2 regions of the Streptomyces sp. NPDC030838 genome follow, and region 2 is predicted to be linked to the other one. Evidence: predicted binding sites of a transcription regulator. Region 2 holds the regulator's gene; the other holds the start of a gene.
The links. Region 2 encodes HspR, which represses chaperone genes until heat shock. Its sites were predicted from a motif close to TTGAGNNNNNNNNNCTCAA; they were not measured.
Positions count from the first base shown of each region.

Region 1: a site for HspR is predicted at 3,896-3,914, ahead of lon (endopeptidase La). Genes of this name have one in related genera too.

Region 1 covers NZ_JBVIED010000016.1:117,140-128,780, reverse strand. Annotated here, with positions in the region: gene ACZ42A_RS32675 (lysozyme) at 14-835, shown strand; gene ACZ42A_RS32670 (hypothetical protein) at 897-1,235, opposite strand; gene lon (endopeptidase La) at 1,450-3,873, opposite strand; gene ACZ42A_RS32660 (protein phosphatase 2C domain-containing protein) at 4,066-4,854, opposite strand; gene ACZ42A_RS32655 (sensor histidine kinase) at 5,211-8,096, shown strand; gene ACZ42A_RS32650 (roadblock/LC7 domain-containing protein) at 8,093-8,596, shown strand; gene ACZ42A_RS32645 (DUF742 domain-containing protein) at 8,593-9,012, shown strand; gene ACZ42A_RS32640 (GTP-binding protein) at 8,993-9,631, shown strand; gene ACZ42A_RS32635 (styrene monooxygenase/indole monooxygenase family protein) at 9,656-10,909, shown strand; gene ACZ42A_RS32630 (VanZ family protein) at 11,018-11,641, shown strand, end outside.
Region 2 covers NZ_JBVIED010000004.1:460,372-472,012, reverse strand. Annotated here, with positions in the region: gene ACZ42A_RS15435 (fibronectin type III domain-containing protein) at 1-1,190, shown strand, start outside; gene ACZ42A_RS15430 (heat shock protein transcriptional repressor HspR) at 1,259-1,729, opposite strand; gene dnaJ (molecular chaperone DnaJ) at 1,735-2,904, opposite strand; gene grpE (nucleotide exchange factor GrpE) at 2,941-3,612, opposite strand; gene dnaK (molecular chaperone DnaK) at 3,612-5,450, opposite strand; gene ACZ42A_RS15410 ((Fe-S)-binding protein) at 5,870-8,161, shown strand; gene ACZ42A_RS15405 (AIPR family protein) at 8,247-9,443, opposite strand; partial or broken gene ACZ42A_RS15400 (pyridoxamine 5'-phosphate oxidase family protein) at 9,552-9,770, shown strand; gene fxsT (FxSxx-COOH system tetratricopeptide repeat protein) at 9,831-11,641, shown strand, end outside.

The sequences.
Region 1 (11,641 bases), on a different contig from region 2:
TCGGAGGCACGTCATGCCCGTGCACAGATCCGGAACGACCCGACGCCGGCGCCGTCTGACCGTCGCCGGCATCCTGCTCGCCGCCTTCTCCCTCCTCTTCACCGTCCCGTCGTCCGCCGCCGACACCCCCGCCCGCGGCACCGCCTACATGGGCATGGGCGTGCCGGCCCACGACGGCGTGCACGGCACGCCCACCCCCGGTGACGCCACCCAGACCGAAGGCGTGGACGTCAGCAGCCACCAGGGCAACGTCGCCTGGACGACCCTGTGGAACAGCGGGGTGAAGTGGGCCTACGTGAAGGCCACGGAAGGCACGTACTACAAGAACCCGTACTTCGCGCAGCAGTACAACGGCTCGTACAACGTGGGCATGATCCGTGGCGCCTACCACTTCGCCACCCCCGACACCACCAGCGGCGCCACCCAGGCCAACTACTTCGTCGACAACGGCGGCGGCTGGTCCCGCGACGGCAAGACCCTCCCCGGTGCCCTCGACATCGAGTGGAACCCCTACGGCGCCGCCTGCTACGGCAAGTCGCAGACCGCGATGGTCTCCTGGATCCGCGACTTCCTGAACACCTACAAGGCCCGCACCGGCCGCGACGCCGTCATCTACACCGCCACCAGCTGGTGGAAGCAGTGCACCGGCAACTACGCCGGATTCGCCCAGTACAACCCGCTGTGGATCGCGCGGTACGCGTCGACGGTGGGGGAGCTGCCGGCGGGGTGGGCGTACTACACGATGTGGCAGTACACCTCCACGGGCCCGACCGTGGGAGACCACAACAGGTTCAACGGCGCGTACGACCGACTGCAGGCGCTCGCCCTCGGATAGCCCCACGGACACGGCGATGCCCCGCCGGTCGAGGGACGGCGGGGCATCGCGTCGGTACGGATCAGTCGTCGTGCTTGTCCTTCTTGTGGTGGTCCTTCTTGTGGTGGTCGTGGTGGTCATGGTGATCGTGGTGGTCGTGGACCTTGACCCACTTGCAGTGCTTGTGCCAGTGGCCGTGCTTGTGGTGCTTGTGCCACTTGCAGTGCTTCTCCCAGTGCCCGTGGTCGCTGTGCGTGGCGACCGAGCTCACGGCCGACGATGCGGGCATCGGGGCCGCCGAGGCCGCGCCCCCCGAGAGGAACATCCCGCCGGCGGCCACCGCGACCGAGGCCACGACCGTCGCGAGACGGATTCCGCGCTTCTGACGGATCTCCGGCTTGTTTTCCTTCGTGTGCGTCATGGGTTCGTCCTACTCTCCGAGGGCCCTTCGCCTTGTCCGGTCTTTCCGGTGGGGCCGCACTTCCAGTAGGCCGAATCGGGGCAAAAGGGTCATGTTCCGAAGTTTCGGGACTTGACACCACACGGAGTAGGGGTTAGGGCCCGCCCACGCGCCCATGGCGAAGGCCCGGGCCTCCCTCACGGGACCCGGGCCTTCTGTTGTCCGGACGCGTCCGTCACGCCGCGACCGGAACCTCCGGCGCCGCGCCGCTCGTGGCCGGCGTCAGGGCCAGCTCCAGGACCTGGCGGACGTCGGTGACGGTGTGGACGTCGAGCTTGTCCAGCACCTCGGCGGGGACGTCGTCCAGGTCGGGCTCGTTGCGCTTGGGGATGATCACCGTGGTGACGCCCGCGCGGTGCGCGGCGAGCAGCTTCTGCTTCACGCCGCCGATGGGCAGGACCCGGCCGGTCAGGGAGACCTCGCCGGTCATGGCCACGTCGGTGCGGACCAGGCGGCCGGAGAGGAGGGACGCCAGGGCCGTCGTCATCGTGATGCCGGCGCTCGGGCCGTCCTTCGGGACCGCGCCCGCCGGGAAGTGGATGTGCACGCCCCGGTCCTTCAGGTCGGCGACCGGGAGTTCCAGCTCGGCGCCGTGGGAGCGGAGGAAGGACAGGGCGATCTGTGCGCTCTCCTTCATCACGTCGCCCAGCTGGCCGGTGAGGGTCAGGCCCGCCGCGCCCGTCTCCGGGTCGGCCAGCGACGCCTCCACGTAGAGGACGTCACCGCCCGCGCCGGTCACCGCCAGGCCCGTCGCCACGCCCGGGACGGACGTACGGCGCTCGGCCGGGTCCTGGGCCGACTCCGGCACATGGTGCGGGCGGCCGATCAGGCCGCGCAGATCGGCGTCGGTGATGGTGAACGGCAGCTCCCGCTCGCCCAGTTCGTGCTGTGCGGCGACCTTGCGCAGCAGCCGGGCGACGGACCGCTCCAGATTGCGTACGCCGGCCTCGCGCGTGTACTCACCGGCCAGCTTGCGCAGCGCGCTCTCGTCGATGGTCACCTCGTCCGCGCCGAGCCCGGCGCGCTCCAGCTGGCGCGGCACCAGGTGGTCACGGGCGATGACGACCTTCTCGTCCTCGGTGTAGCCGTCCAGCCGGACCAGTTCCATCCGGTCGAGCAGGGCCTCGGGGATGGCCTCCAGGACGTTGGCCGTGGCCAGGAAGACGACGTCCGACAGGTCGAGTTCGACCTCCAGGTAGTGGTCGCGGAAGGTGTGGTTCTGGGCGGGGTCGAGGACTTCGAGGAGCGCCGCGGCCGGGTCGCCGCGGAAGTCGGAGCCGACCTTGTCGATCTCGTCCAGCAGGACGACCGGGTTCATCGAACCGGCCTCCTTGATGGCGCGGACGATCCGGCCGGGCAGCGCGCCGACGTACGTGCGCCGGTGGCCGCGGATCTCCGCCTCGTCGCGGACACCGCCGAGGGCGACGCGGACGAACTTGCGCCCCATGGCGTGCGCGACGGACTCGCCGAGGCTGGTCTTGCCGACGCCGGGCGGGCCCACCAGGGCCAGGACGGCACCGCCGCGCCGTCCACCGACGACGCCGAGGCCGCGCTCGCCGCGGCGCTTGCGCACCGCCAGGTACTCGGTGATCCGCTCCTTCACGTCCTCCAGGCCGGCGTGCTCGGCGTCCAGGATCGCCTTGGCGCCCTGGATGTCGTACGCGTCCTCGGTCCGCTCGTTCCACGGGAGTTCGAGGACGGTGTCCAGCCAGGTGCGGATCCAGGAGCCCTCGGGGGACTGGTCGCTCGCCCGCTCCAGCTTGTCGACCTCCTTGAGGGCGGCCTCGCGGACCTTCTCGGGCAGGTCGGCGGCCTCGACGCGGGCGCGGTAGTCGTCGGACTCCTCGCCCTCCTTCTCGCCGTTCAGCTCGCGCAGCTCCTTGCGGACCGCCTCCAGCTGACGGCGCAGCAGGAACTCGCGCTGCTGCTTGTCGACGCCCTCCTGGACGTCCTTGGCGATGGTCTCGGCGACGTCCTGCTCGGCGAGGTGGTCGCGCAACTGCTGGGTGGCGAGCCTGAGGCGGGCGACCGGGTCGGCGGTCTCCAGCAGCTCGACCTTCTGCTCGGTGGTGAGGAACGGGGAGTAACCGGAGTTGTCGGCGAGCGCGGAGACGTCGTCGATCGCCTGCACCCGGTCGACCACCTGCCAGGCGCCGCGCTTCTTCAGCCAGGCGGTGGCGAGGGCCTTGTACTCCTTGACCAGCTCGGTGACGTGCCCCGGCAGCGGGTCGGGCACGCTCTCGTCGATCCGCGTGCCCTCGACCCACAGGGCGGCGCCCGGCCCGGTCGTCCCGGCGCCGATCTTCACCCGCCCACGCCCGCGGATCAGGGCGCCCGGGTCACCGTCCGCCAGCCGGCCGACCTGCTCGACGGTGCCGAGCACACCGGTGCTCGCGTAGGTCCCGTCGACGCGGGGCACCAGGAGGACCCTGGGCTTGCCCGGCTCCGACCGCGCGGCCGCCTGAGCGGCTTCCACCGCGGCCCGTACATCGGCGTCATTGAGGTCCAGCGGAACCACCATCCCGGGCAGCACGACCTCGTCGTCGAGCGGCAGCACAGGCAGGGTGAGCGGTGTGAACGCCGTGGACTCAGCAGCCATGATCTCCCCTTCGGCAGTCAAGTTGAGTTATGCCGACTCAATGCGCGGAAGAGCTTGAATGTTCCCAGGCCCTTGTTCGCTGTCAGCGATCACTGGCTCCGGGTGCTGTTTCCGCTGGTGGGAGCGGGGGTGCCGGCCTCGGGCGCTACTCGGGACTCCGCTCGGAAGCCCACTCAGAACTCAGAACTTCACTCAGAACTCCACGAACACCACCGTCGCGTCGTCGTGCGTCTTGCCGCGGCCCAGGCGCGTCCGCTGCTCCCGGTCCGCCTCCTCCAGGGTGCGCACCCGGTCGATCAGCCACTGGGGGCCGTTCTTGCGGATCGCGCTGTGGAGGTCGGTCCAGTCGCCTTCCCGGAACTTCTCCGTCCAGCGGGTGGCGCCGTCGGTGAGGGCGGTCAGGGAGGCGACCGACGCGCGCGGGACGGTGCCCGTCACCGCGCGGGCGGCGACCGCCGGGTCCGCGGCGGCGGTGAAGAAGCCGCCCTCCTTGTTGCGCAGGGTGGCGTCGATGGCGGTGTCGGAGGTGAGGGCCGCGCGGGGGAGGCGGGTGAGGCGGTCGTCGAGGACGGGGGTGACCGCGCCGTCGGGGGATTCGAGGAGCAGGGCGGAGTCGGACAGGACCAGGTACTCGACGGTCTCCTCCGTCCAGCGGGCCAGGACCACCGTTGCCTGTGGGGTGCGTGGGTGAGAAAGGTCACAGGTTTCGGTGTGGGCTTCGGAGGTACGTGCGATCGCGCGGGCCAGTGCGTCCGCCAGCGGAACATCCGGGAGTGAAACGGTCAGTTCGGTCAGCGCCCCGCCCAGGCGCGCGGTGTACCAGGGGACGGAATGCAGACAGCCGGTTCCGCCCCGCGGCGGGGTCACGCCGTCCAGGACGACCAGACAACCGCCCTGTCCGGAGGCGGGAAGTCCGACACCGGCGAAGTCCTCGTTGGGGCGCGCGGGATCGCCCGCCACCGAGACAAGTTCCGTACGCATCCGGTCAGTCTGCACGAGCCCTTCACAAGGTCCGCGAAAGGCTGGCATCGGTCGCCGAATCATCGAACCGTCGCAGGTCAGGAGCCGGGTTTGGGATGGAATGGCGCACTCCGGGAAGGCGTGGCGGCGAATCCTGCCAAAGCCTGCGGCAGACGTCCAACCGGCCCGCCGCGCAAGGCTGTCGCACGCGCCAGAGGAACTTGCCCGCCAACTCCGGTCCGATGTTCACTCCTTCGGGTGGCGGGTCAGACGATGCACGTCCCCTGCCCACCGGCACTGGGAGGGTCGGGAACTGTACCGGGAGTACGCACCAGTTGACGGAGCGTCACCCGGGTCCACGGGTACACGAGTCAGGAATGCGAGCACCGGTGCAGAAGAAGCGGCCTCGGCGCACAGACAGGCAGACGGCCCCCGAGGGGGCAGCGGAGCACACTCCCGTCGGCAAGGGCCGCCCCACCCGCGTACGCAACCGCCTCATCGTGGCCGTCGCCGTGGTGGCCGCCGCGATCGCCGGTGCGGGCACCCCCTCCGTGCTCGCCGCCGCGGGACAGGCCCACGACACCCAGGAACTGGTGACGCTCTCCGAGCAGACCCAGGACGCCCTCGCCCTCGCCCACGCGCTCGCCGACGAGCGCGACGAGGTGATCTCGTACGTCGCGGCCGGCCGCCCCAAGTCCAAGGCGCCCTCCGAGCAGCGCTCCGCCCGGGTCGACCGGCAGGTGGAGGAGCTGCGCGCGGACAGTGACACCCCGGCGTCGGTGCTGAAGGACCTGGACGGTATCGCGGCCGTCCGCAGAGCGGCGCTCACCGGAAAGAGCACCGCTCTCGAAGCGCACCAGGCGTACTCCGACGCCATCGCCGAACTCCACCGGCTCGCCGAGGACCTGGCCGAACAGCTCCCGCCCCGCGCGGGCGCCGGAGCGTACGCCCTCGCCGAACTCGACTCCGCCGTCCAGCAGTCCGCCGCCGCCCGCGGCCTGCTGCTCGCCGCGCTCAACGTGCCGCGCACCACCCAGACGGTCATCGACCCCGTCACCGGCGTGCCCACCACCGCCACCACCTCCTCCCAGGCCGACGCCCGGCAGCGCGCCGCGCTCACCGCCGCCGCCCAGCAGGCCCGGCTGCGCTCCGACGCGGCCCTGGCGGACTTCCGGGAGACCGCGCCCAAGGCCGCCCGCACCTCGTACGACTCCACGGTCACCGGCCCCGAGGTCAACTCCGCCGAGAAGTACCTCGCCGCCCTCACCGACCAGCCGACCCTCTCCGACACCGAACTCGCCACCGACGCCGCGAAGCTGAACGCCGCGCTCTCCGCCCGCGTCGACGCGATGCGCGGCGTCGAGTCCGCGCTCTACGACCGCCGCACCAAGGACCTGGAGGCGCTGCGCGACGACGACGTCACCGAGCTGGAGATCCGGATCGCCCTCCTCGGCGCGCTGCTCCTGCTCGCCGTCGGCATCGCCACCGCCATGGCGCGCACCCTCACCCGACCGCTCGCCGTGCTGCGCATCGGCTCCGCCCGGCTCGCCGAGGCCGCCGACCCGGCCGCCGAGGAACCGGTCAAGTTCACCGGGCGCAACGACGAGTTCGCCCGCGTCGTTCGCTCCGTCAACGCCCTGCACGCGCAGGCCGTCGCCCTGCACGAGCGGGTCGCCACGCTGGAGGCCGACCGCAAGCACCTGGTCGGGCAGCGGCAGAAGATGGCCGACGCCCGCGAGCAGCTGCGCGCGGAACTGGCGGAGTCGACCGCCCAGTTGGAGCGGGTGCGCACCAGCATCGGCGGTACGTTCGTCAGCCTGGCGCTGCGCACGCTCGGTCTGGTCGAACGTCAGCTCGCCGTGATCGAGCAGCTGGAGGAGCGCGAGCAGGACCCGGACCGGCTCTCCACCCTGTTCAAGCTCGACCACTTCGCCACCGTGATGCGCCGGCACAGCGAGAACCTGCTCGTCCTGGCCGGTACCGAGCACGTCCAGCAGCACCACGGACCCGTCCCGCTGGTCGACGTCGCCCGGGCGGCGGTCAGCGAGATCGAGCGCTACGAGCGGGTCCGGATCTCCGCGCTGCCGCCGCACGCCCACATCGCCGGGTTCGCCGCCGACGACCTCTCCCACCTGCTCGCCGAGCTGATGGAGAACGCCACCTCGTTCTCCCCGCCCGACGTGCCCGTCGAGGTCTCCGGCTGGCTGCTGGAGAACGGCGAGGTCATGCTCTCCGTGCAGGACGGCGGTATCGGCATGACCGAGGAGCGGATGACCCGGCTCAACGCCCGGCTCGCCGACTTCGACCCCGAGGCCGCGTACGACCAGGAGGGCGACGACGGGCTCGGGCTGGGCCTGTACGTCGTCGCCCGGCTCGCCCACCGGCTCGGAGTGCGGGTCCAGCTGCGGGAGCAGAAGCAGGGCGGCGTCGCGGCGGTCGTGGTGCTGCCGCAGCCGCTGCTCGCCGAGGCCGGGCCGGCCGCCGTGCCCAGCGCCTCGCCCTCCCCGGACGGCACCCTCACCTTCTCCCTCCCCGGCGCGGACGCCGAGGCCAACTCCAACGTCCTGCCCGGCCGCGCCAAGCACACCGACCCGCTGGTCGCGCTCGCGGAGAAGGCCGTACGGCAGGAGGAGGCCGCCGCGGACGCCGCGGCCGGCGTCGAGGCGGACGTACGGCCGGAGGAGCAGGCCGGGAGCGACGTAGAACCGGAGCCGCAGCAGGAGCCGGAGTCGGAGCGGGAGCGGGAGCCGGAGCCGGGCGACGAGCCCGAGTCGGACGGCGAGCCCGAGTCCGAGGCGGTGCCCGCCGCGGAGGCCCCCGCCGAGACCACCATGGAGCTGCTCATCCCGGAGCCCGCCGCCGAGCCGGAGCCGGAACCCGAACCCGAGCGGCCCGCCACGAAGACGCCGGAGGCCCCCGCCGACCCCTACGCCATCGGCCCCGACACGCACGACCGCGCTCCCGACGAGGGCGAGGACCAGCTCACCGACAAGGGGCTGCCCAAGCGCACCCCGAAGATCACCGCGCCCGCGGCGGCGCCCCGGCAGCGTACCGAGGGCGTCGACGCCGAGGCACTGCGCCGCCGGCTGGGCGGCTTCCGCCGGGGGGCGGAGGCCGGGCGCCGTGATGTCGAGGCGGAGATCGCCGAGCAGACGGCCCAGACCAGGACGCCGGACGTCCCCGCACCTCACCACCGCACGACCGCAGGACACGCACAAGCCGAAGAAGCCACGGGGGGCACAGTCGAGGAGGCAAGCAGTTGACCGCGCCCAGTACCTTCGGACTGAGCAGTGAAGCCCGCAACCTGCACTGGCTGCTGACCAACCTCGTCGAGGAGGTGCCCGGCATCCTCTCCGTCGCGGTGGTCTCCTCCGACGGACTGCTGCTGCTCTCGTCCGACCCCGGGCGGAACGAGGCCGCCCGCGCCCCCCGCGCCGGCCGCCCCGCCGGCCCGCGCGGCTCCTCCGCCGACCTGGCCACCATCGTCTCCGGCATCGGCAGCCTCACCATCGGCGCCGCCCGGCTGCTGGAGTTCGGCGGGGTGAAGCACACCATGGTCGCGATGGACGAGGGCAGCCTGTTCGTGATGTCGATCAGCGACGGCTCGCTGCTCGGGGTGCACGGCTCCGCGGACTGCGACATGAGCGTGGTGGCGTACCACATGGCGCTCTTCGTCGGCCGCGCCGGCCATGTGCTGACCCCCGAACTGCGCAGCGAGCTACGGAAATCCCTGGAGTCCGAGTCGACGGGGAGTGCCCGATGAGTACACCCAAATCGCAGCTCCCGGTGCGCGGCGGCGACCGCAAGCCCGCCCGCGTCCGCCCCTACTCGCTCACCGGCGGCCGTACCCGCTTCGGGCACGTCCTGCTGGTCGAGACGTTCGTGGCTTCCACGGCCGCGCTGGACGCCGCCGAGCAGCGGAAGGAACTGACGAATGGTTCCCTCACCACCCGGGTGATGCCGGAGATGCGGGCCATCGTCGAACTGTGCCGCCGGATGCGCACGGTGGCCGAGATCGCCGCGCTGCTGAGGATGCCGCTCGGCGTGGTCCGCGTGCTCCTCAGCGACCTCGCGGACCAGGGAAAGATCCGGGTGTACGGAACCGGTACCGGGCACGGCACGGGCCGCCCGAACCGAGCGCTGCTGGAAAGGGTGCTGAGTGGACTCCGTCGTCTCTGATGCCGCTCGCGGCGTCTCCCCGCTCCTCGACGACGAGGGGCCCGTACAGCCCTGGCAGACGGACCGCACCCGCGCCCCCGTCGCCACGAAGATCGTGGTGGCGGGCGGCTTCGGCGTCGGCAAGACCACGCTGGTCACCTCCGTCTCGGAGATCACCCCGCTGCAGACCGAGGCCCTGATGACCGAGGCCAGCGAGGAGACCGACGACCTCACCGCCACGCCCGGCAAGCTGACCACCACCGTGGCCATGGACTTCGGCCGCATCACGCTCGACGACGACCTGGTGCTCTACCTGTTCGGCACGCCGGGCCAGCAGCGGTTCTGGTTCATGTGGGACGACCTGGTGCGCGGCGCGATCGGGGCGGTGGTGATGGCCGACACCCGCCGTCTGAAGGACTGCTTCCCGGCACTGGACTACTTCGAGAGCTGTGGACTGCCGTACGTCGTCGCGGTCAACCACTTCGACGGCAGCGAGCTGTTCGATCCCGAGGACGTCCGCGAAGCCCTCACGATTCCCCCGCACATACCTGTCATGATCATGGACGCGCGGCGCCGGATCTCGGTGATCGAGACGCTCCTCGCCCTCGTGGCCCACGCGCTCGAGGAAACCCCCGAGTAGCCCACCTAGGAGAGACATTTCCGCATGCGGAAGATACTCGTCGTAGGGGCCGGCCAGTCCGGCCTCCAGATCGCCCTCGGCCTCCAGTCGCACGGCTACGAGGTCACCCTGATGTCGAACCGGACCGCGGACGAGATCCGCTCCGGCCGGGTCATGTCGACGCAGTGCATGTTCCACACGGCACTCCAGCACGAGCGCGACCTCCAGCTGAACTTCTGGGAGTCCCAGGCCCCGAAGATCGAGGGACTCGGCGTCTCCGTGGCGGCGCCCGGCTCGCACGACCCGGGCCCGACACAGCGCGCGATCGACTGGGTGGGCAGGCTCGACGGGTACGCGCAGTCGGTCGACCAGCGGGTGAAGATGGCCGGCTGGATGGAGACCTTCGCGCAGCGCGGCGGCCAGCTCGTCATCCACGGCGCGGCGGTCGGCGACCTCGACTACTTCTCCCGTACGTACGACCTGGTGCTGGTCGCGGCGGGCAAGGGCGAGCTGGTGCAGATGTTCGCCCGGGACCCCGAGCGCTCTCCCTACGCCGAGCCGCAGCGCGCCCTCGCGGTGGCCTACGTCCACGGCCTCGGCCCGCGCCCGGAGCACCCGGAGTTCGACGCGGTCCGCTGCAACCTGGTGCCCGGAGTCGGCGAGCTGTTCGTCATGCCGACGCTCACCACCTCCGGCCGCGCCGACATCCTGTTCTGGGAGGGCATACCCGGCGGCCCGCTCGACGTCTTCCAGGGCGTCAAGGACCCGGCGGAACACCTCTCCCTGACTCTGGAACTCATGGAGAAGTTCACGCCCTGGGAGTACGCGCGGGCCACCAAGGTCGAGCTGACGGACGCGGGCGGCACGCTGGCCGGCCGCTACGCGCCCACGGTCCGCAACCCGATCGGCCGCCTCCCCGGCGGCGGTCTGGTCCTCGGCGTGGCCGACGTGGTCGTCGCCAACGACCCGATCACCGGGCAGGGCTCCAACTCGGCGTCCAAGTGCGCGGCGGCGTATCTGGCGGCCATCCTCGAACACGGTGACAAGCCGTTCGACGAGGAGTGGATGCAGGCCACGTTCGACCGCTACTGGGCCACGGCCCAGCACGTCACCAAGTGGACCAACGCGATGCTGGCTCCGCCGCCCGAGCACATCCTGAACCTCATCGGCGCCGCCGGGCAGCTTCAGCCGGTGGCGGATCGTTTCGCCAATGCGTTCAACGATCCTGCGGATTTCGAGAACTTCTTCTACGAGCCGGAGAAGACCCAGGCGTACCTGTCCTCGGTCACGGGAGCCTGACGGGCCTCCGACCAGCGGTCCGGCGGTCGTCGTCGGGGATTCCGGGTATCGCGGGCGTATCGAGAATCGCATACGCCGGCGCAACGGCCCTCCGTCTCCAATGGGGGCATGAACCACAACGCGTCCCTGTCGGCACCGCCCCGCCGCACGCGCGGCATCGTGCTCCTCGGCCTGGCGATCCTCGGCGTGGCGGCCGCCGCGTTCGTCGTGCGGCGGCCGCTCATGATGTCCGCTCCGATGTGCATGGCCGGGCGGTGGCACGGCTGCTTCGGTACGTTCAACGGTGTAGTGCTCATGACGTTGGTCGCGCTGCCGTTGGCCGCGTTGGCGGTGTGGGCCCTGGCGCGGCGTCGGCGGGCGGCCGGCACCACCGCGCCGTGGCGGATGTCGCTGGCCGAGGTGGGCATGGTCCACGGGACGGTGCCGTTCCTGTGGATGACCCTGATGCCGGGCGGCGGTGCCGGCACCGTCCCCGCCCGGGTGAGCCTGGTACCGCTGCGGGACCTGGTCACGATGGGGACGCTCGGCATCGTCGGCAACCTGCTGGTCTTCGCGGCGCTGGGGTTCTTCGCCCCGATGCGGTTCGCGGCGCTGGCGTCCGTGCCGCGGATCCTGGCGCTCGGGGCGGGCTGCTCGGCCCTGGTCGAAACCGCACAGTACGTCCTGCGTCTTGACCGGGTGTCCTCCGTGGACGACGTCCTGGTCAACGCCGCCGGCGCCGTGCTGGCCGCG
Region 2 (11,641 bases):
CCCCGACGGGCACCGCCGTCTCCTACGACACCGCCACCGGCGCGGCCAGGCTCACCTGGTCCGGCAACAAGGAGATGGACCTCGCGAACTACCGGGTGTACCGGCGGCTGAAGGGTTCGTCGTACGGCGGCACGCCGCTCGCGACGACCACCGCCACGTCGTACACCGACAACACGCTGCCGCAGACCGGCGCCGCCTACTACTACGAGGTCCGGGCCGTCGACAAGGCGGGCAACGAGTCGGGAGGCAGCGCCGACCAGCTCGTCACCACCGTCGACAGGACACCGCCGGCCGTGCCGACGGGCCTGAGCACGGACACCGAGCAGGACGGCCTGCGGCTCACCTGGAGCGCGGTGGACGGAGCGGCGTCGTACAGGGTGTACCGAGCGGCGACCGCGACCGGCACCTACACCGAGGTCGGCAGCGGCGACCAGGCGTCGTACCTCGACACCTCGGCCGCCGAGGAGAGCACCCACTACTACCGGGTGACCGCGCTCGACACGGCGGGCAACGAGTCCGCGCCCTCCGCCTCGGTCCGGGGCCGGCGCGCGGACATCACCCCGCCGCCGCCCGTCACCGGAGTGACCGTCACGCCGACCGAGTACGGCTTCGAACTCACCTGGGACCCCAACCCGGCCGCCGACCTGAAGAGCTACAACGTGCGTCGCGGCGAGCTGTACGAGTCCGACGGCGAGCAGATGTGCGCCCTCCACGCCGGCTACTGGGTGGGGGCGGACACCACGTCGTACTCGTACACCGTCCTCCCCGACGGCGAGAAGACCTGCTTCATCGTCGACGCCCTGGACCAGGCCGACAACTCCACCTACTGGTGGACCCACGAGGCACAGGTCGTCACCACGACCGAGCTGGACATGAGGCCGAGCGTCGAGACGCCCGCGGGCTCGCCGCTGACCCTGGAGGCGGGCGACATCGAGGGTGAGACCGCCAACCGGCTCACCTGGTACGGGCTCGACGCGTCCGCCCCGGAGGCGGCGGGCGGCTACCGCGTCTACCGCTGGAACCGGGACAGCGCCGCGTACGAGAAGCTCGCCGACCTCGAGGCCGGGTCGTCCGCGTACGTCGACACCAGCGCTCCGCGCGGCACCACCACGTTCTACTGGGTGACCGCCGTCGCCGCGGACGGCACCGAGTCCGCCCCTGGGGAGGGGTACGTCATCACCGCGCCGTAAAAGGGGCGTCGGACGGCGAGAGGGGCGGCACCGGATGTCCTCCGGTGCCGCCCCTCTCCGTGTCCGTGTCAGTCGGACGACTGCTGTCGCCTCGGCCGCCACACCACCAACGCGCTGCTCTGCTGCACCTCCTGGTACGGCACCAGATCGCGCCGGTACGAGGCGTGCACCGCGGCCTCGCGCTGGCGCATGGCCGCCGCCGCGCCGTCGAGGGCGGCCTCCAGTTCGGCGACGCGGGACTGGAGGGCCGCGACCTGGTTCTCCAGTTCGATGATCCGCTTGATGCCGGCCAGGTTGATGCCCTCGTCCTGCGACAGCTGCTGCACCTGGCGGAGCAGCTCGATGTCGCGGGCCGAGTACCGTCGGCCGCGGCCGGCGGTGCGGTCCGGGGAGACCAGGCCCAGGCGGTCGTACTGGCGCAGCGTCTGCGGGTGCAGGCCGGAGAGCTGGGCCGCCACCGAGATGACGTAGACCGGGGTCTCGTCGGTCAACTCATAGGGCGAGAAACCCCCGCGGGGGCGGGGACGACGGCCATCCATCTGACTCATGCTCCCTTCGCGGCCTGGAACAGCTCCGCCCGCGGGTCCTCGCCCGCGGTCGCCTCGCGATACGACTCGAGTGCGTCACGAGCCTTCCCCGACAGCTCGGTCGGGACACTCACCTCCACGGTGACCAGCAGATCCCCGCGGGTGCCGTCCTTGCGGACCGCGCCCTTGCCCCGCGCGCGCATGGTGCGCCCGTTGGGCGTGCCCGGGGGCAGCTTCAGGGTGACGGCCGGGCCGCCCAGGGTCGGGACCCGGACCTCGCCGCCGAGGGCCGCCTCCGCGAAGGTCACGGGGACGGTGACGGTGAGGTTGTCGCCCTTGCGGCCGAAGACCGGGTGGGCGTCGACGTGCACGACGACGTACAGGTCGCCCGCGGGACCGCCGCGCTCGCCCGGCGCGCCCTTGCCGCGCAGCCGGATGCGCTGCCCGTCGGAGACGCCCGCCGGGATGCGCACCTGCATGGTCCGCGAGGACTTGGCCCGGCCGCTGCCCTTGCAGACCTCGCAGGGGTTCTCCGCGATCAGGCCGCGGCCCTTGCAGTCGGGGCAGGGATCGGTGAGCGAGAAGCCGCCGCCGGAGCCGCGCGCCACCTGGCCGGTGCCGACGCAGGTCGGGCACACGCGCGGTGTGCCGTTCGTGTCGCCGGTGCCGGAGCAGGCCTTGCACGGCGCCTGCGACGACATCCGCAGCGGGACGGTCGCGCCCTCGATCGCCTCGGTGAAGCTCAGGGTGACCTCGGACTCGATGTCCTGGCCACGGCGGGGCTGGGTGCGCGTGGCGCCGGCCCCGCCCCGGTTGAACAGGCCCCCGAAGACGTCACCGAGTCCGCCGCCGAAGCCGCCCGCCCCGCCCTGGGCGCCGCCGAAGAGGTCGCCCAGGTCGAAGTTGAACGAGCCGCCGCCGGCGCCGGGTCCGGGCCGGAAGCCGCCGTTGCCGAAGAGCGCGCGAGCCTCGTCGTACTCCTTGCGCTTCTTGGGGTCGCCGAGGATGTCGTTCGCCTCGGAGATCTCCTTGAAGCGTTCCTCGGCCTTGGCGTTGCCCTTGTTGGCGTCCGGGTGGAACTCGCGGGCGAGCTTCCGGTACGCCTTCTTGATCTCGGCCTCGGTGGCGTCCTTGGGGACGCCGAGGACCTTGTAGTAGTCCTTCTCGATGAAGTCCTTGGTGCTCATCCTCGACGTCCCTCCTCTCCTGCGTGCGTTATAACGTCAGCCCTCCTCCGGGCCACCGTTCTCCTTGTCGTCGGCCTTCTCCGCACCCGCTGCGCCTTCGGCGCCCTCGGCCTTGACCGTCTGCGCGCCCGGCTGGGGCTCCGCGACGGCGACCCGCGCGGGGCGGATGGTGCGCTCGCCGATGCGATACCCCGGCTGGAGGATCGCGACGCAGGTCGTCTCGGTGACGTCCGGCGCGTACGAGTGCATCAGGGCCTCGTGGATCGTCGGGTCGAAGGGCTCGCCCTCCTTGCCGAACTGCTGCAGGCCCATCTTGGCCGCCACGGTCTCCAGCGACTCCGCCACCGACTTGAAACCGCCGACGAGTTCGCCGTGCTCCCGCGCGCGCCCGATGTCGTCGAGCACGGGCAGGAGCTCGGTCAGGAGGTTCGCGATGGCGATCTCCTTGACCGCGATCCGGTCGCGCTCGACCCGGCGGCGGTAGTTCTGGTACTCGGCCTGGAGCCGCTGGAGGTCCGCGGTCCGCTCGCTGAGGGCCGTGCGCACCTGGTCCAGCTGGGCCACCAGACCCGCTGTCTCGTTCGCGTCCCCGGCCGGGGCCGCCCCCTCCTCCGCAGAGGAGGCGGCGGCCTTCGGCTCGGCGTCGTCAGGGGTGGCGCCGGAGGGGACGTCGGGCTTCTCCTCGAAGCCCGGGGTCTCCTCCGTCATTACGCCGCACCGTCCTTGCGCTCGTCGTCCACGATCTCGGCGTCGACCACGTCGTCGTCGGCCTTGGGCTGCTCGGAGGCGCCGCCCGCGGCGGCCTGGGACGCCTGGGCGTCGGCGTACATCGCCTGGCCCAGCTTCTGCGAGACGGCCGCGACCTTCTCGGTGGCGGTGCGGATCTCGGCGGTGTCCTCGCCCTTGAGCTTCTCCTTCAGCTCGGCGACGGCGGCCTCGACCTCGGTCTTGATCTCGCCGGGGACCTTGTCCTCGTTGTCCTTGAGGAACTTCTCGGTCTGGTAGACCAGCTGCTCGCCCTGGTTGCGGGTCTCGGCGGCCTCGCGGCGCTTGTGGTCCTCCTCCGCGTAGCGCTCGGCCTCCTCGCGCATGCGGTCGACCTCTTCCTTCGGGAGCGAGGAGCCGCCGGTGACGGTCATCTTCTGCTCCTTGCCGGTGCCGAGGTCCTTCGCCGTGACGTGCATGATGCCGTTGGCGTCGATGTCGAAGGAGACCTCGATCTGCGGGACGCCGCGCGGCGCCGGCGGCAGACCGGTCAGCTCGAACATGCCGAGCTTCTTGTTGTACGCCGCGATCTCGCGCTCGCCCTGGTAGACCTGGATCTGCACGGACGGCTGGTTGTCCTCGGCGGTGGTGAAGATCTCGGACCGCTTGGTCGGGATCGTCGTGTTCCGCTCGATGAGCTTGGTCATGATGCCGCCCTTGGTCTCGATACCGAGGGACAGCGGGGTGACGTCGAGGAGCAGGACGTCCTTGACCTCACCCTTGAGGACACCGGCCTGGAGCGAGGCGCCGATGGCGACGACCTCGTCCGGGTTCACACCCTTGTTGGCCTCCTTGCCGCCGGTCAGCTCCTTGACGAGCTCGGCGACGGCGGGCATACGGGTGGAGCCACCGACGAGGACGACGTGGTCGATCTCGTTGATGGAGACGCCGGCGTCCTTCATGACGTTGAAGAACGGGGTCTTGCAGCGCTCCAGCAGGTCCGCGGTCAGCTGCTGGAACTGGGCGCGGGTCAGCTTCTCGTCGAGGTGCAGGGGGCCCTCGGCGGAGGCGGTGATGTAGGGGAGGTTGATCGAGGTCTCGGTGGACGAGGACAGCTCGATCTTCGCCTTCTCGGCGGCCTCGCGCAGACGCTGCAGCGCCATCTTGTCCTTGGACAGGTCCACGCCGTGCCCGGACTGGAACTGCTTGACCAGGTAGTCGACGACGCGCTGGTCCCAGTCGTCACCACCGAGGTGGTTGTCACCGTTGGTGGCCTTGACCTCGACGACACCGTCGCCGATCTCCAGCAGCGAGACGTCGAACGTACCGCCACCGAGGTCGAAGACCAGGATGGTCTGGTCGTCCTTGTCGAGGCCGTACGCCAGGGCGGCGGCCGTCGGCTCGTTGACGATGCGGAGCACGTTCAGACCGGCGATCTCGCCGGCCTCCTTGGTGGCCTGGCGCTCGGCGTCGTTGAAGTACGCCGGGACGGTGATGACCGCGTCGGTCACCTTCTCGCCCAGGTACGCCTCGGCGTCCCGCTTCAGCTTCTGCAGCACGAAGGCGCTGATCTGCTGCGGGTTGAAGTCCTTGCCGTCCAGGTTGATCTTCCAGTCGGTGCCCATGTGGCGCTTGACCGACCGGATGGTCCTGTCGACGTTGGTGACGGCCTGGCGCTTGGCCACCTCACCGACCAGCACCTCGCCGTTCTTGGCGAAGGCGACGACGGACGGCGTGGTCCTGGCGCCCTCGGCGTTGGTGATGACGGTGGGCTCGCCGCCCTCCAGAACGCTGACGACGGAGTTAGTCGTGCCCAGGTCGATGCCGACCGCACGTGCCATGGTTGATTCCTCCAGCTGACTTGAGTGGAACAGGCTCAAGTGTGCACGACGGCATCCGCCGGGTCAACAGAGCTGAGCCAAGCCGACTCAACTCTTATCCATCCCTTACGCGCAAGTAACCCCCGATCGGCGCGGCCACACAGGGGCGCCGCCACCCGCGGCGGCGCACACCTCTCAGACTGGGCACGTATGCACCATTTTGATACGAATGACACCAGCACCCGCAACACTGGCACCGGGCGAGACGTTTCCCGCACCCCTCGCAACGCCTGCCGCCCCTCTGAGGCAACCCTCAGCGACGCAGATCACCGGCCGCCTGACTACAGTGCGGAAAGGGATACGGGTAGTCTCAGAGGACTGCATAAGTTACCGCTTAGTAATCTCACCGAAGAACCCTCGCAGGCCCGAGGAGCCCCGAAATGCAACTCGCCGCGATCATCGTGTCGATGGTCCTGATGGCAGTCGGCGTCGCCCTGTTCGGCCGCGCCGTCCTTCAGATCTTCCGCTTCGTGATGCTCGGCCAGCCCCTTCCGGCCGGTGCCCGGACCAACGACCCCGTCCTGCGCACCATCACGGTGGCCAAGGAGTTCCTCGGCCACACCCGGATGAACCGCTGGGGCATCGTCGGCATCGCGCACTGGTTCGTGGCGATCGGCTTCTACACGCTGCTGCTGACCATCGTGAACGCGATCGGCCAGCTCTTCCAGGCCGACTGGATCCTGCCGATCATCGGTGACTGGGCGCCGTACAACGTCTTCGTCGAGTTCATCGGCACGATGACGGTCGTCGGCATCCTGGTGCTGATCGCGATCCGTCAGCTCTCCCGGCCGGACCGACCGGGCCGCAAGTCCCGCTTCGCGGGCTCCAACACCGGCCAGGCGTACTTCGTCGAGACGATCATCCTCATCGTCGGCGTCTGCATCTTCATGCTGCACGCGCTCGAGGGCGCGCAGCACCACGTGGACGGCTACGAGGCCTCGTTCTTCATCTCCTACCCGGTGGTGTCGTGGCTGGAGGGCATGGAGCTCTCCACCCTCCAGAACCTCACCTACTTCTTCGCGGGCCTGAAGATCGCGGCGTCCTTCATCTGGATGATCACGGTCTCCCTGAAGACCGACATGGGTGTGGCCTGGCACCGCTTCCTCGGGTTCCCGAACATCTGGTTCAAGCGCAACGCCAACGGCGAGACCTCGCTGGGCGCGCTGCTCCCGATGACGTCGGGCGGCAAGCCGATCGACTTCTCCGACCCCGGCGAGGACGACGTCTTCGGTGTCTCCCAGGTCGAGCAGTTCTCCTGGAAGGGCCTGCTGGACTTCTCCACCTGCACCGAGTGCGGCCGCTGCCAGTCGCAGTGCCCCGCGTGGAACACCGGCAAGCCGCTCTCCCCCAAGCTCCTGATCATGTCCCTCCGGGACCACGCCCACGCCAAGGCGCCGTACCTGCTGGCGGGCGGCGGCAAGACGATGGAGGGCGAGGAGAAGGCGTCCGAGGAGCAGCTGAAGAACGTCCCGGCGGCCGCGCTCGCCGAGGCCGAGCGCCCCCTGATCGGCACGGCCGAGGAGAACGGCGTCATCGACCCGGACGTCCTGTGGTCCTGCACCACCTGCGGCGCCTGCGTCGAGCAGTGCCCGGTCGACATCGAGCACATCGACCACATCGTCGACATGCGCCGCTACCAGGTGATGATCGAGTCGGCCTTCCCCTCCGAGGCGGGCACGATGCTCAAGAACCTGGAGAAGAAGGGCAACCCCTGGGGCCTGGCGAAGAAGCAGCGCCTGGAGTGGACGAAGGAGGTCGACTTCGAGGTCCCGGTGGTCGGCAAGGACATCGAGGACCTGTCCGAGGTCGAGTACCTCTACTGGGTCGGCTGCGCCGGCGCGCTGGAGGACAGGGCCAAGAAGACGACGAAGGCCTTCGCCGAACTGCTCCACATCGCGGGCGTCAAGTTCGCGATCATGGGCGGCGACGAGAAGTGCACGGGTGACTCCGCCCGCCGCCTGGGCAACGAGCCGTTGTTCCAGGAACTCGGCATGGAGAACGTCATGGCCCTGAACACGGCGTTCGGCGAGGAGCTGGACGACGAGGGCAAGGTGGTCCCGGAGTCCGCGAAGCCGAAGTCGGCGAAGAAGATCGTCGCGACGTGCCCGCACTGCCTGAACACCCTGGGCAACGAGTACCCGCAGCTCGGCGGCGACTACGAGGTCATCCACCACACCCAGCTGCTCCAGCACCTGGTGGACGAGGGCAAGCTGATCCCGGTGACCCCGGTCGAGGGCATCATCACCTACCACGACCCGTGCTACCTGGGCCGCCACAACAAGATCTACACGCCCCCGCGCGAGATCATCGGCAAGGTCCCCGGCCTGCGCAACGAGGAGATGCACCGCCACAAGGAGCGCGGCTTCTGCTGCGGCGCCGGCGGCGCGCGGATGTGGATGGAAGAGCGCATCGGCAAGCGCATCAACAACGAGCGCGTCGACGAGGCGCTGTCGTTGAACCCCGACATCGTCTCGACGGCCTGCCCCTTCTGCCTCGTCATGCTGACCGACTCGGTCAACGGCAAGAAGAACGACGGCAAGGCCAAGGAGTCCATCCAGGTCGTCGACGTGGCCCAGCTCCTGCTGGACTCCGTCAAGACGCCGGTGGAGCCGGAGGACCCTGAGGGCTCCACGGAATCGGAGAACGAGCCGGAGCCGGAGCCGGTGAAGTAACCGGTCATAGCCGTTTCGGTGTGGCTGACGCCCCTGTGACCCTTGCGGGTTACGGGGGCGTCGCCTGTTTCCGCGAGGGTTGCCCTTACACCATTCCGAGGCGGCGAAGGCGGTCGACGAGCTTCAGCCAGACGTCCAGGCGGTCGGCCTCTCCCTTGTAGTTCTTGCGGCCCGGGCCGGACGGCTTGGGGCAGACCACCTCGTAGGCGGCGACGAGGTCATCGGCCGCGACCCTGACGCTGCTGCGGAACGCCTCGTTGCCCTCGTCGGTTCCCCATCCGAAGTCGCCTCCGCCACGGTGGAGTTCGTCCAGCGGCAGGCGGCGGGCGGCTGTCCAGATGACGAGGTCGGACGCGTACTTGATCAGGTGCCGGTGGCCGGACACGGACCAGTTGTTCAGGCGGGTGATCTCCCTCTGTGCCACGGAGTAGGTCTCGAGAGCCCTTTGTACGCCCAGCGCCTGCACACCGTCGTTCATGAGTGCTCGGTACGTACGGCTGGTCAGGTCGGACCACGTCTCCTCAAGGCCCTCGCCCGTCCCCACCCTGTGGATGAGCTCCGGGGTGGGAGCGGGATGGAAGCAGGCGAGGGCGCGGAACACCATGCCGATGTCGTAGCCGCCGGTGTGGGGGCCGGCGATGACTCCCCGGCGCCAGTCGAAGTCGATGTCGTCGTCACGGTATTGGTCGCGGACACGGGCGAGGTGGGCACAACGTGACAGGTTGTCCTGCGGACGGACCGCGTTGGAGTACAGGTGGGATTCGTAATGGAGGCGGCGCAGGCGGGCCAGGTCTTCTTCGGAACCGGTGACAACGTCCACCCTCGCGAACGCCCGGTCCAGTTGCCCCGGCTCCAGTTCACGGGCGCAGTGGGCGATGGTGGTGAGCGACTGCAGTCCGTTGACGCATTCCGGCCCGTGCAGGTGCAGGGTGATCCGGTCACCTGGGTGCCTGGAGACCGTGATGTCACCGGCCCAGAGGACGATGGGTTCGCCTGCCGCTCCGAAGTCCTCGGGGCGGTGGCGCAGCATCTCGGCCAGGCGCTGGTTCTGCGGACTGTCGTGGAGGAACCCGCGCATGCTGTTCAGGGTGGTCGCCGAGTCCGGCTTCGCCGCGATGTGGGCGAGGGCGGATGCGCGCATCCAGCCGTACCAGTTGCCCTTGCGCGGGTGGAGGTCCGCCGCGTCGACGGTCAGGTGCACTGTGCCCGCGGATGCGGCCCATGTCAGGTAAGGGCGGTGCAGTGGTGTCGGCGCGGCGCCGGACGGGGTGTTCTCGGTCATGATCGGCTCAACGGCTGGGGGAGGCCGGGGTGATTGCCCTGCGGAGGGAAGCGTCAGACGACTCGTTGACGGCCGTCACCAGAGCTCATTCGCCGTCCACGCCGCACGGTGCCGACCGTCTACGGCACCGACGGCCGCAACCTGTACGTCCACGGTTCGGTGGCCGGCCGTAGCCTGGTCGTCGCGCCGGGCGCCACGGTGTGCGAGACCGTCACGCACGTGGACGGCCTGGTCCTCGCGAGGTCGGTCTTCGGGCACGGCGTCAACTGCCGCAGCGCGATGATCTACGGCACGCCCTGGCTCCTCACCGCCCCGGAGCCCCGGATGAGCGTCGGGGAACGGGGCGCGGCCGGGGACGGTGAGTTCTAACCTCGTAGGTCCAGTGCGGTGGCGGGACTCGGGGGCGGGATGACCAGCGGTGAGGTGGCCGACGGGCCGTGGTTCGTCAGTCACGCGGGGGCAGATCGAGCGTGGGCCGAGTGGGTGGCCTGGCAACTCGTCGACGCCGGGCATCAGGTTGAGTTGGATTATTGGGACTGGGGCGCGGGGGACAACTTCGTGCTCAAGATGAACGTCGCGCTGGAGCGCGGGCGGTTCCTGGCGCTGTTATCTCCCGCGTACTTCGAACCTGACCGGTTCACCACTCCCGAGTGGACCTCCGTCATGGCGATGAAGGAGAGGATCACTCCGGTCCGGATCGCCGAGGTGGTGGCCCCGCCGATCCTGCGTCCGCTCATCGCCCGCGATCTGTTCGGTCTCGACGAGGACGCCGCCCGCCGCGCCCTGCTCGAGGCCGTGGACGGCCCGAGCCGCCCCACCGCCCGGCCCGCCTATCCTGGCGGCGCTTTACGGCAGTTGGACGCCAGCGGGCCTCGCCTGCCCGGCTCGCTGCCGCGCGTGTGGAACGTGCCCGCGCGCAACGCGTCCTTCACCGGCCGGGACACCCTCCTCGTCCGCCTCCGCCAAGCCCTCGCCGCCGACAGCCGGGTCGCCGTCCAGGCCCTGCACGGGCGCGGCGGCGTCGGCAAGACGCAGCTCGCCATCGAGTACGCGTACCGCTTCGCCGGGGAGTACGAGCTGGCCTGGTGGGTGCCGTCCGAGGATCCGTCGCTCATCCCGGACCAGCTCGCCGCGCTTGCCACCCGCATCGGCGCCGCGCCCGCCGACGCGGCGTCCACCGACGCCGTGGACGCGCTGCTGGGCGAGCTGCGCACCCGTTCGCGCTGGCTGCTGGTCTTCGACAACATCGAGGCGCCCGAGGCCCTCACCCCGTATCTGCCGGGTGGCGGCGGCCACGTCCTCCTCACCTCCCGCAACCCCCACTGGCACACCCACGCCACCCCGGTGGGTATCGACGTCTTCACCCGGGCGGAGTCGCGTGCGCTGCTCAACGCCCACGTCTCCTCTCTGGACGAGGCGGACGCCGACCACCTCGCCGACACCCTCGACGACCTGCCGCTCGCCGTCGCACAGGCGGCCGCGCTTCTGGGCGGCGGCCTGTCCGCCGACGACCTGGCAGACGAGTTGAGCCGCAGCACCGCCGCCGTCCTGGCCGAGGGGCGCCCCGCCAACTACCCCGTCCCGCTGGCCGCGCAGGTCCGTCTGACCATCTCCCGCCTGAGTGCCGACCATCCCAGCGCGACTGCCCTGCTGTTCGCGCTGGCCCTGCTGGCGCCGGAACCATTCCCGGTCGTCGCCTGCGCCGGCCGCCTCAGCGATGGCCGGTCGGGCCCCGTGGCCGAGGCACTGAGCACCCGGCTGACCACCAGTGCGGCCCTGCAGTCCATCACCCGGCACAGCCTCGCCCGGGTACAGGACGGCACCATCCAGCTCCACCGCCTCACCCAGAACGTGCTACGCGATCAGCTCACGCCTGAGGAACGTGCGCAGGCGGGCCACGACGCCGAAACCCTCCTGATCGCAGCAGCTTCCGAACAGACCAAGGACCCTGCGACGTGGCCCCGCTGGCGGGCGCTCCTGCCCCACTGCCTCGCCATCGACCCTGGCCTCATCACCACGGAGTCAGGGCGCGACGTGGTCCGCGACGTCTGCTGGTACCTCATGGACCGCGGCCACGCCGACACCGCCCGAGACCGGCTCCTGCTGTTGTACGACACCTGGTCCCGGCAACTGGGCCCCGACCACGAGGGCACCCTGTGGACCGCCCACTATCTCGCCCGCGCCTACAACGACCTCCG